Regions from separate parts of the Streptomyces anthophorae genome, predicted to be linked through region 1. Evidence: riboswitches for the same ligand, from Rfam matches in the RefSeq annotation. Region 1 holds a riboswitch; the other holds the start of a gene.
What was found. Region 1 has a riboswitch for S-adenosylmethionine ahead of thrC (threonine synthase). Riboswitches for the same ligand answer to the same signal wherever they lie in the genome.

Region 1 (5,360 bases):
CCGTCCGTCGTGCCCGCGGTGTTGATCCGCTGCATGACGAAGGTGTTGTTGTTGTCCCTGCCCTCGCCGTTCGCGGCGACGGCGCAGCGCGCGGCCATGGTGGCGTCGTCCGTCGGGCAGCCCATGACCGTGTTGCCGATGGTCTTGAAGTCGCCGTAGATCGATTCGTCGTAGCGCTTCGCGAAGGGGGAGACCACATCCGCGGACGCGGGGCTCGGTGCCAGTCCCGCCATGCAGGCGGCGAGGGCGGCTGCGACGGCACAGGCCGCCTTGCCCTGAAGATGTCTAAGCAACATAAAGGGCAATTTAGGCAAAAGATACGATTATTCCGCGCTTATGCCACGCGACGCTCCGCGTACTCACCGATTTCGATCATCGGGGGACGCTCCTCCGTGTCGACCGGGTGCACGCGCGGCTCGAAACCGTCGTCGCCGCGCTCGAACTGCGTGAGCACCGGCCTGACGAGGTGCCCGCGCGCGAGGCGCAGCTGGGCGGTGCGGTAGATCGCCGCCGCCATCCGGCCGAGGGCCTGCCCGTCCTGGTGCCGGTGCTTGCGCACGCCGACGTCGACCTGGGCGAGCGCGTCGAGGCCCACGGTGTGCAGCGCGTCCACGAGCAGGCCGAGCTCCACGCCGTACCCGACAGGGAACGGCAGCCGTTCGAGCAGCGAGCGCCGGGCCGCGTACTCGCCGCCCAACGGCTGGACGAATCCGGCCAGTTGGGGCCAGTGCAGATTGAGGATGGGCCGCGCCATCAGCTCGGTCACCCGGCCGCCCTGACCGGCCGCCCCGTCCAGCGGGCGGTCGTACATCGCCTTCACGAAGTCCACGCCCGGCTCGGTGAGCAGCGGGCCGACGATCCCGGAGACGAAGTCCGCGGAGAACTCCTTCAGATCGGCGTCGACGAAGCACACGATGTCACCGGAAGTGACGAACAGGGAGCGCCACAGCACCTCGCCCTTGCCGGCCCTGACCGGAACCCGCGGCAGGATCGTGTCCCGGTGCTCCACGCGCGCCCCGGCCGCCGCGGCGACCTCCGAGGTGCGGTCGGTGGAGCCGGAGTCGATCACGACGAGCTCGTCGACGAGCGGTACCGCGTCCGTCATCAGCGTCCGCCGGATCTCGGAGACGATCTCGCCGACCGTCCCCTCCTCGTTCAGCGCGGGCAGGACGACGCTCACGGTCTGCCCCGACGCGTGCTTGGCGGCGAGCGACCGGTGCAGGGGGTGATCCGTCACGGCCCAGGAGCGCCTGCTCAGCCAGCGCTCGACCTCTTCCAGCACGGTCTGGGTTCCTTCCCTCAGGATCGACATGTGATCCATCTCGCGGTTCGGACGACTATCTCAAGGGTCCGGGCCTTCGGTTACAGTCTTGAACAAGGCCGGTGACCATCGCATGTCGGGGGTCGCCTGCCGTACACAACTGAATCCACACAATCGAATACCGCTCATCCAGAGGGGCAGAGGGATACGGCCCGTTGAAGCCCCGGCAACCCTCCAGCCGGTCTCGTCCGCACATCGCAGTGCGCCCGCGAGGCTCCCGGCTAGTGAAGGTGCCAAATCCGTCTCGCGGCGAGATGCGTCGCGAGGAAGATGAGGAGAAAGGGCCTCGCCTCTCATGGCTGTACAGACTGTCGCCACCGAAACGACCGCGAAGACCGTTGATCTCGGTCCGGCTTCCGGCCTCTCCTGTCGCGAGTGCGGCGCCGTCGTCCCGCTCGGCCCCGTCTTCGCCTGCGCCGAGTGTTTCGGACCGCTCGAAGTCGCATACGACCTGCCGGTGGGCGACCCCGAGGCGCTCCGCAAGCAGATCGAGGCAGGACCCGCCAACATCTGGCGTTACGCTCCGTTGCTGCCCGTCCCGGCCGATGTCGCCGAGAAGCCGAACCTGAACCCCGGCTGGACCAAGCTCGTCAAGGCCGACAACCTCGCCCGTGAACTCGGCGTCGCCGAGGGCAAGTTGTTCGTCAAGGACGACTCCGGCAACCCGACGCACTCCTTCAAGGACCGCGTCGTCGCGCAGGCCATCGAGGCCGCCCGCGCCTTCGGCTTCACCACGCTCTCCTGCTCCTCCACCGGCAACCTGGCCGGCGCCGTCGGCGCCGCGGCCGCCCGCGCCGGCTTCCGCTCCTGCGTGTTCATCCCGCACGACCTGGAGCAGGGCAAGGTCGTCATGGCCGGTGTCTACGGCGGTGACCTCGTCGCCATCGAGGGCAACTACGACGACGTGAACCGCTTCTGCTCCGAGCTCATCGGCGACCCGCTGGGCGAGGGCTGGGGCTTCGTGAACGTCAACCTGCGCCCGTACTACGGCGAGGGTTCCAAGACGCTCGCGTACGAGATCTGCGAGCAGCTCGGCTGGCAGCTCCCGGACCAGCTGGTCATCCCGATCGCGTCCGGCTCCCAGTTCACGAAGATCGACAAGGGCCTGAAGGAGCTGATCAAGCTCGGCCTCGTCGAGGACAAGCCCTACAAGCTCTTCGGCGCCCAGGCCGAGGGCTGCTCCCCGGTCTCCGTCGCCTACAAGGGCGGCCACGACGTGGTGCGCCCGCAGAAGCCGACGACCATCGCCAAGTCCCTCGCCATCGGCAACCCGGCCGACGGCCCGTACGTCCTCGACATCGCGCGCCGCACCGGCGGCGCCGTGGAGGACGTGAACGACGAGCAGGTCGTCGACGCGATCAAGCTGCTCGCGCGTACGGAGGGCATCTTCGCGGAGACGGCCGGCGGTGTGACCCTGGGCGTCACGCAGAAGCTCATCGAGGCGGGCCAGATCGACCCGTCGCTCACCACGGTGGTCCTGAACACGGGTGACGGGCTCAAGACGCTCGACGCGGTTGCCGAGTCCTCTCAGGCCACCGCCACCATCCGGCCGAGCCTGGACGCGTTCCGTGAGGCCGGCCTCGCCGCCGACCTCTGAGTCCGACCGACACTTGTAGCAACAGGAGTTACCGCCATGAGCGTCAACGTTCGTATCCCCACCATCCTGCGCACCTACACGGGCGGGCAGTCCGAGGTCGCCGCCGAGGGCGCCACCCTCGCCGACGTCATCGCCGACCTCGAGAAGAACCACACCGGCATCGCCGCCCGCGTCCTCGACGACCAGGGCAAGCTGCGCCGCTTCGTGAACGTCTACGTGAACGACGACGACGTCCGCTTCGAGCAGGGCCTGGAGACGGCGACGCCGGACGGCGCCGGGGTCTCGATCATTCCCGCCGTCGCCGGAGGCTGACCATCAAGCACGGCGTCGGCCGCTGATCTTTTGCGGGTCTACGCAGAGTTATCCGAATTGCCCCCTCCGCGAGAGAAACGGAGGGGGCAATTCTGCATGGTTGAGCGCGGTACAGTTGGGGAAGCTGCTGCGTTTCCCCGCACGGTGCATGACGGGCGCATATGAGTTCTCGCCCGCGACCCGACAAGAAGTAGCCAAAGTGTCCAGCCCTTTCGGGCCTTTTATGGCATTTACGCGGCCCGGCTTGCCCCGGGATCCGGTGAGTTGGCCCGGTTTCCCCGATCTGGCGTGCCCAGAATTCTCGTCCGATTGACCTGTTGCAGACGGCAGTTGGGCAGATACATTCAGCCGCGGTCGACGCGTTCCGGCGCACACCCCCATATCCCATGGGGCGTGAGGTCTGACCCGGGTCCGCGAAGTGCGGTCCTGCGCAAGGGCCAGTAATAGGGGAGTTAGGCATGGCTCAGGGCACCGTCAAGTGGTTCAACGCGGAGAAGGGGTACGGCTTCATCGCGGTCGACGGTGGTGCGGATGTTTTCGTCCACTACAGCGCGATTCAGATGGACGGCTACCGCACCCTCGAGGAGGGGCAGCGGGTCGAGTTCGAGATCTCGCAGGGCCAGAAGGGGCCGCAGGCCGACATGGTCCGCGTGGCCGCCGGCTGAACGCGCGCGTCAGACTGCAAGCTTGTACGTCGCACGTCATGGAGGGCTCGTCTCCCGGGTAACCGGGGGCGGGCCCTTCGTGCTGCACGCGCCCGCATCGGATCTGTGGTAGCCGCTTGCACTCGCATGGGTCGAGTGCTAATCATTGGGCTTAGCACTCTCCGAGTGAGAGTGACAAAACTTGGATCGGGTCGGTGAGGTCCGCAGGCCGGGTGGGGCAAGGAACCACAAGGCGCGCAGGCCGTCCGTCGCGGGCACCAGCACGGTCCTTTTGCGTTAGCCACCCCGTCCGGGAGGACCACTTCACATGGCCAAGATCATCGCGTTCGACGAGGAGGCACGGCGCGGCCTCGAGCGCGGCATGAACCAGCTCGCCGACGCCGTCAAGGTGACCCTGGGCCCCAAGGGTCGCAACGTCGTCCTCGAGAAGAAGTGGGGCGCCCCCACGATCACCAACGATGGTGTGTCCATCGCCAAGGAGATCGAGCTCGAGGACCCGTACGAGAAGATCGGCGCCGAGCTGGTCAAGGAGGTCGCGAAGAAGACGGACGACGTCGCCGGTGACGGCACGACGACCGCGACCGTCCTGGCCCAGGCGCTCGTTCGCGAAGGCCTTCGCAACGTAGCCGCCGGCGCCAACCCGATGGCCCTCAAGCGCGGCATCGAGAAGGCCACCGAGGCCGTCTCCGCCGCCCTTCTCGAGCAGGCCAAGGAGGTGGAGACCAAGGAGCAGATCGCCTCCACCGCCTCCATCTCGGCCGCCGACACCCAGATCGGCGAGCTCATCGCCGAGGCCATGGACAAGGTCGGCAAGGAAGGCGTCATCACGGTCGAGGAGTCCCAGACCTTCGGTCTGGAGCTCGAGCTCACCGAGGGCATGCGCTTCGACAAGGGCTACATCTCGGCGTACTTCGCCACCGACATGGAGCGTATGGAGGCCTCGCTCGAGGACCCGTACATCCTGATCGTCAACTCGAAGATCGGCAACGTGAAGGACCTCCTTCCGCTGCTCGAGAAGGTCATGCAGTCCGGCAAGCCGCTGCTGATCATCGCCGAGGACGTCGAGGGCGAGGCCCTGTCGACCCTGGTCGTCAACAAGATCCGTGGCACCTTCAAGTCCGTCGCCGTCAAGGCCCCGGGCTTCGGTGACCGCCGCAAGGCCATGCTCGGCGACATCGCCATCCTCACGGGCGGCACGGTCATCTCCGAGGAGGTCGGCCTCAAGCTCGAGAACGCCGGTCTCGACCTGCTCGGCCGCGCCCGCAAGGTCGTCATCACCAAGGACGAGACGACGATCGTCGACGGCTCCGGTGAGAGCGACCAGGTCCAGGGTCGCGTCAACCAGATCCGTGCCGAGATCGAGAACAGCGACTCGGACTACGACCGCGAGAAGCTCCAGGAGCGCCTCGCCAAGCTCGCCGGCGGCGTGGCCGTCATCAAGGCGGGCGCGGCCACCGAGGTCGAG
Region 2 (5,360 bases), 2.2 Mb from region 1:
CTCTTTGCGGTCCCGGGACCTGGATAGGGTGGGGCCGCAGCACCTTTCACCCACAGAAGCACACAGGAGCGGCCATGAGCGCTTTGAACCCCGCTGGAGGCGACACCGCGGCGGGCCGTTCCTGGCCCGCCGTCCTGAACGGCCTCCTCGAAGGCCGTGACCAGAGCGCCGACGACACCGCGTGGGCGATGGACCGGATCATGCGGGGCGAGGCGACCGACGCGCAGATCGCCGGGTTCGCGGTGGCGCTGCGCGCCAAGGGCGAGACCGTGCAGGAGATCTCCGGTCTCGTACGCGGCATGTACGAGCACGCCAACGTGATCGAGGTGCCCGGCGAGACCGTCGACATCGTGGGCACCGGCGGCGACGGCGCCAAGACGGTCAACATCTCCACGATGTCCGCGATCGTCGTCGCGGGCACCGGCGCCAAGGTCGTCAAGCACGGCAACCGCGCCGCCTCCTCCGCCTCGGGCTCCTCCGACGTACTGGAGAAGCTGGGCGTCAACCTCGACCTGTCGCCGAAGCGGGTGCCCGAGGTCGCCGAGGAAGCCGGCATCACGTTCTGCTTCGCCATCAAGTTCCACCCCGCGCTGCGCTACGCGGGCGCCGCGCGCGGGCAGCTCGGCATCCGCACGGTGTTCAACCTGCTGGGCCCGCTGACCAACCCGGCCAAGGTGAAGGCGCAGGCCGTCGGTGTCGCCGACGCCCGGATGGCGCCGATCGTGGCCGGGGTCTTCGCCGAGCGCGGCAACTCGTCCCTGGTGTTCCGCGGCGACGACGGGCTCGACGAGCTGACCACCACCGGGACCTCGCGCGTATGGGTGGTGCGGGACGGCGCCGTGCGCGAGGAGTCCTTCGACCCGCGCGACGTCGGCATCGGCATCGTGCCCATCGAGGCGCTGCGCGGCGGCGACCCCTCGTACAACGCGGAGGTCGCCCGGCGTCTCCTCGACGGCGAGCAGGGGCCCGTGCGCGACGCGGTGCTGCTGAACGCGGCGGCGGCCCTTGTGGCCGTGCGGCCCGGCGAGGGCACGCTCGTCGAGCAGATCAGGGCCGGCATGGACCGGGCCGCCGAGTCGATCGACTCGGGAGCGGCGAAGGCCGCCCTTGAGCGGTGGGTGGCGGCCAGCAACAGGTAGGCGCGTACGAGATGTGACGCAGGGCGCAGTCCGGATCCTGGACTGCGCCCTTGCTGTTTCTGAGACGTGTGGCAAGATGCTCTTCAAGGTCATGAGTGACAGCGCTGTGTTTATTCACTGCAGAAGGCCCCAGCCCGCTGTCCGGCAACCCTCCGTCCGTGGCGGGGTGCCCTGGGTGAAGACCAGGCCGTGCGCAGCAAGGCGCGTGGCAAGCGCGGACCCCTCGCAACCCTGGGGTCCTGGTCCTCAAGGGAGCAGTCTCGTGAGCAAGCGAATGCGATAGGGCGTTCCGGCCCCGCCTCCGCGTACCCGTTTCATCTTTTTTCCATGCCGTCGAGCACTGTCGTCCAGAGCTCCGGCATGGTCAATTCGCTTACCGCGCCAGGGAGTTCACCCATGTCTGTTTCCGTCGACGCCGCCGCCTGTACCGAGACCATCGCCCCGCTCCCCGTCCTCGGCCGGGACGTCACCGTGCCGCTCGTCACCGGTGGCGAGGTCAGCTACGCCGCCCTCGACTACGCGGCCAGCGCACCGGCCCTCCAGCGGGTGTGGGACGACGTCGCCGCCTACGCGCCGTACTACGGCAGCGTGCACCGCGGCGCCGGGTACCTCTCGCAGCTGTCCACCGACCTGTTCGAGAACTCCCGGGTCGCCGTCGCCGAGTTCCTTGACTGCCGCGAGGACGACCAGGTCGTCTTCACCCGCTCCACCACCGACTCGCTGAACCTGCTCGCCGCCGCGCTGCCCGCCGACTGCCAGGTGTTCGTCTACGAGACCGAGCACCACGCCTCGCTGCTGCCCTGGCGGGACGCGCGGGTCACGTACCTCAACGCGCCGCGTACGCCCGGCGAGGCCGTCGACACCCTGGAGCGCGCCCTCGCCGAGCGCGCCACCCCGTCGGGAAGCGGCGCCCCCGCCCTCGTCTGTGTCACCGGCGCCTCCAACGTCACCGGTGAACTCTGGCCGGTGCGCGAGCTCGCGGCGGCCGCTCACGCGCACGGTGCCCGCATCGTGCTCGACGCCGCGCAGCTCGCGCCCCATCACCCCGTCTCCGTCCAGGACCTGGACGTCGACTGGGTCGCCTTCTCCGGGCACAAGCTGTACGCCCCGTTCGGCTCGGGCGTGCTCGCGGGCCGCTCCGACTGGCTGACGGCCGCGGAGCCGTACCTCGCCGGTGGCGGCGCCTCCAAGAAGGTCGCGCGGCGCGTCGACGGCGGCGTCGACGTCGAGTGGCAGACCACCGCGGCCCGCCACGAGGCCGGTTCCCCGAACGTCATCGGCGTGTACTCCATCGCCTCCGCCTGCAAGGCGCTCACCGAGGCCGGGTTCGACAACCTCGTGGCCCGCGAGCAGTACCTGATCCAGAAGGTCCAGGACGGGCTCGCGGAGGTGCCCGAGGTGAAGGTGCTCTCCCTGTTCGGGGACGACGCCCCGCGCGTGGGCGTGCTCTCCTTCGTCGTCGACGGGTGGAACTCCTCGCACTTCGCCGCCGCGCTCTCCGCCGAGTACGGCATCGGGGTCCGCGACGGCCTGTTCTGCGCCCACCCGCTGGTGCGCACGCTGCTCGGCTCCGACCCGCAGCAGCAGGGCGAGTGCGGCGCCCCGGAGGCCGCGCTGGGCGAGAAGTCGCTCAACGCCATCCGCGTCAGCTTCGGAGCCGGGACGCCCGACGAGCACGTGGAGCGGTTCGTGTCCGCCGTGAAGGAGCTGGTGCGGGACGGCGCCCGCTGGAACTACCGCACCGAGGACGGGCGCTGCGTGCCGGACACCACCAACGCCTGAGGCAGCCGGGAGCCGAGGACGATCATCCGCAGGGCGCGCTCGGTGGCGTCGGTGAGGAACTCGCCGCCCCTGCCCAGCGCCTCCGCGAGCGTCACGGGCGCGGGCAGGATCGAGCTGTAGGCGTCGACGCCGGTGGCCGTCACCGTGTGCGCGCCGTCGCCGATGGTGCCCGCGAGGGCGAGCACCGGGCGGCCGGACCGCTTGGCGCGGCGGGCCACTTCGGCGGGGACCTTGCCGCGCGGCGTCTGGTGGTCGAGGGCGCCCTCGGCGGTGACGACGAGGTCGGCGCGGGCCAGGCGGGCGTCCAGGTCGAGGTGGTCGAGGAGGACGTCGAAGCGGGGGAGGAGCCGGGCGCCGAGCGCGGCGAGGCCCGCGCCGAGCCCGCCGGACGCGCCGGTGCCGGGGCCGGTGAAGAGGTCGTCCCGTACCTTCAGATCACGCGTCAGGACGTGTGCCCAGTGTTCGAGGCCGGCCGCCAGCTGCTCGACCTGTGTGGGCGTCGCGCCCTTCTGCGGGCCGAACACGCGGGCGACGCCGCGCTCCCCGCACAGCACGTTGAACGGATTGCACGCCACCCGGATCTCGGTGTCCTTCAGGCGTGGATCGAGGCCGCTCGGGTCGATGCGCCGCAGACGCGCCAACTCCCGGCCCCCGAGTGGGAGTTGCAGGCCGTCCGCGTCGAGCAGCCGGGCGCCGAGGGCCTGAAGGGCACCCGCGCCGCCGTCCGAGGTGCCGGAGTCGCCGCAGCCCACGAGGATGCGGCGGGCGCCCGCGTCGAGGGCCGCGCGGATCAGCTCGCCCACGCCGTACGTCGTCGTGGCGCCCGGGTCGCGCAGCTCGCGCGGGACGAGGGAGAGCCCGGCCACGGCCGCCATCTCGACGACCGCGGTGCCGTCGGGGAGCAGCGCGAAGTGCGTGCCGACGCGCTGGCCGACCGGGCCCGTGGCGGGCAGCGCGACCAGGCGCCCGCCGGCCTCGGCCGCCAGCGCGCGGGCCGTGCCCTCGCCGCCGTCCACGAGGGGGATGAGGTCGATCTCGGCGCCCGGGACGACGCGGCGTACGCCCGCGGCGATGGCCTCGGCGGCGGCACCCGCGGACAGGGACTCCTTGAAGCCGCTGGGGGCGATGGCGAAATGGGTCAACACGTCGGACTCCAGGGAGGGTTCAGCGGACGGGGACGCCGAGCAGCGGCCACAGGGCGAGCGCGCACAGCAGGACGACGGCCGCGGTGAGCGGGGCCAGGACGGCGGAAAGGCGCAGCAGGTCGCGCGGGGTGTAGGTGGGTACGCCGGGTATCGCGGCGAACAGCGTCACCGGCTTCGCGGACGCGGGCAGCGTGTGGCAGAAGCCCGCGGCGGCGGTGGAGGCGAGGGCGGCGGCGACCGGGTTGACGCCCGCGCCGACGGCCGCCGCCACGACCAGCGGCACGAGCACGGAGGAGCGGGCCGAGCGGGACTGGAGGATCAGGTGGGCGGCCGTGCTCACCGCGATCACCACGGCGAGGAACAGCCACGGTGGTACGTCCAGGGGGACCCCGCCCACCAGCCACTTCGCGGCGCCGGACTCGGCGAGTGCGACGCCCATCGCCATCGTCGCCGCCATGAACAGGAGCAGCGACCAGGGGACCGTCCCGAGCGCGTCCTTCAGGCGTACGGTGCCGAGCGCGGGGGATGCCGCGACCACGGCGCCGATCAGCGCGACGACGGCGGGCGGTACTTGGTGCAGCGGCTCACTGCACCACAGGGCGACGACCGTGGCGAGCAGCAGCGCGCAGCGGGTCTCGGCCGGCTCCCAGGGCCCCGTGACCGGCCGCTCGCTGTGCTCCTGGAGCTCGTCGAGCGTGATCCGCACCGGGCCCTCGCGGTCCGCGCGCCGCGTCGTCGTCAACAGGACGGCCTCGGCCGCGAGGTGGGAGGAGACGACGGCGAGCGGAAGGCCGAGCAGCAGCCACTGCGTGAAGCCGATCCGTTCGCCCGTCGCCTCCCACAGCACGGACACCGTGATGAGGTGCGCGCCCGCGCCGATCAGCGTCGCGACGGCGGAGAGCAGGATGACCGTCGGGAAGAGAAGGGCCAGCATCACGACCAGGCGGCGCCGGTCGGCCAGCACCTTCGCGAGGGCCAGGAACACGGGCAGCGCGAGCGCCGCGCGGCCCGAGGTCGCCGGTACCGCGAAGGCGGTGACGACGAGCGCCGCCGTCGTCAGATGCGTCAACTGCCGTACCCCGCGCGCCCCGCTGACCAGGAACGCCGCGGCCCGCCCCGCGAGCCCGCTGCGGGCGACGGCGGCGGCGAGCACGAAAGCGCAGATCAGTAGCCACACCGTCGCGTCGCCCAGCGTGCTGAACAGCGTCTCGCTGCTGATCACGCCCGTCGCGGTGAGCGCGAGGCCCGCGCCGAGCGCGATGTACGTGTCGTCGATCGACGTGCCGATCCACGC

Region 2: linked by a shared signal. The riboswitch ahead of ACNYS0_RS29050 (aminotransferase class V-fold PLP-dependent enzyme) and the one ahead of thrC (threonine synthase) in region 1 are both predicted to bind S-adenosylmethionine.

What each region holds. Positions count from the first base shown of each region.
Region 1 is NZ_JBLWQQ010000001.1:4,183,279-4,188,638, reverse strand. Features, by position in the region: gene ACNYS0_RS18780 (DUF7927 domain-containing protein) at 1-296, opposite strand, end outside; gene ACNYS0_RS18775 (glucosyl-3-phosphoglycerate synthase) at 335-1,282, opposite strand; SAM riboswitch class I at 1,444-1,598, shown strand; gene thrC (threonine synthase) at 1,617-2,918, shown strand; gene ACNYS0_RS18765 (ubiquitin-like small modifier protein 1) at 2,955-3,230, shown strand; gene ACNYS0_RS18760 (cold-shock protein) at 3,689-3,895, shown strand; gene groL (chaperonin GroEL) at 4,203-5,360, shown strand, end outside.
Region 2 is NZ_JBLWQQ010000001.1:6,407,032-6,412,391, forward strand. Features, by position in the region: gene trpD (anthranilate phosphoribosyltransferase) at 75-1,139, shown strand; SAM riboswitch class IV at 1,227-1,360, shown strand; gene ACNYS0_RS29050 (aminotransferase class V-fold PLP-dependent enzyme) at 1,536-2,921, shown strand; gene ACNYS0_RS29055 (glycerate kinase family protein) at 2,873-4,066, opposite strand; gene ACNYS0_RS29060 (SLC13 family permease) at 4,086-5,360, opposite strand, start outside.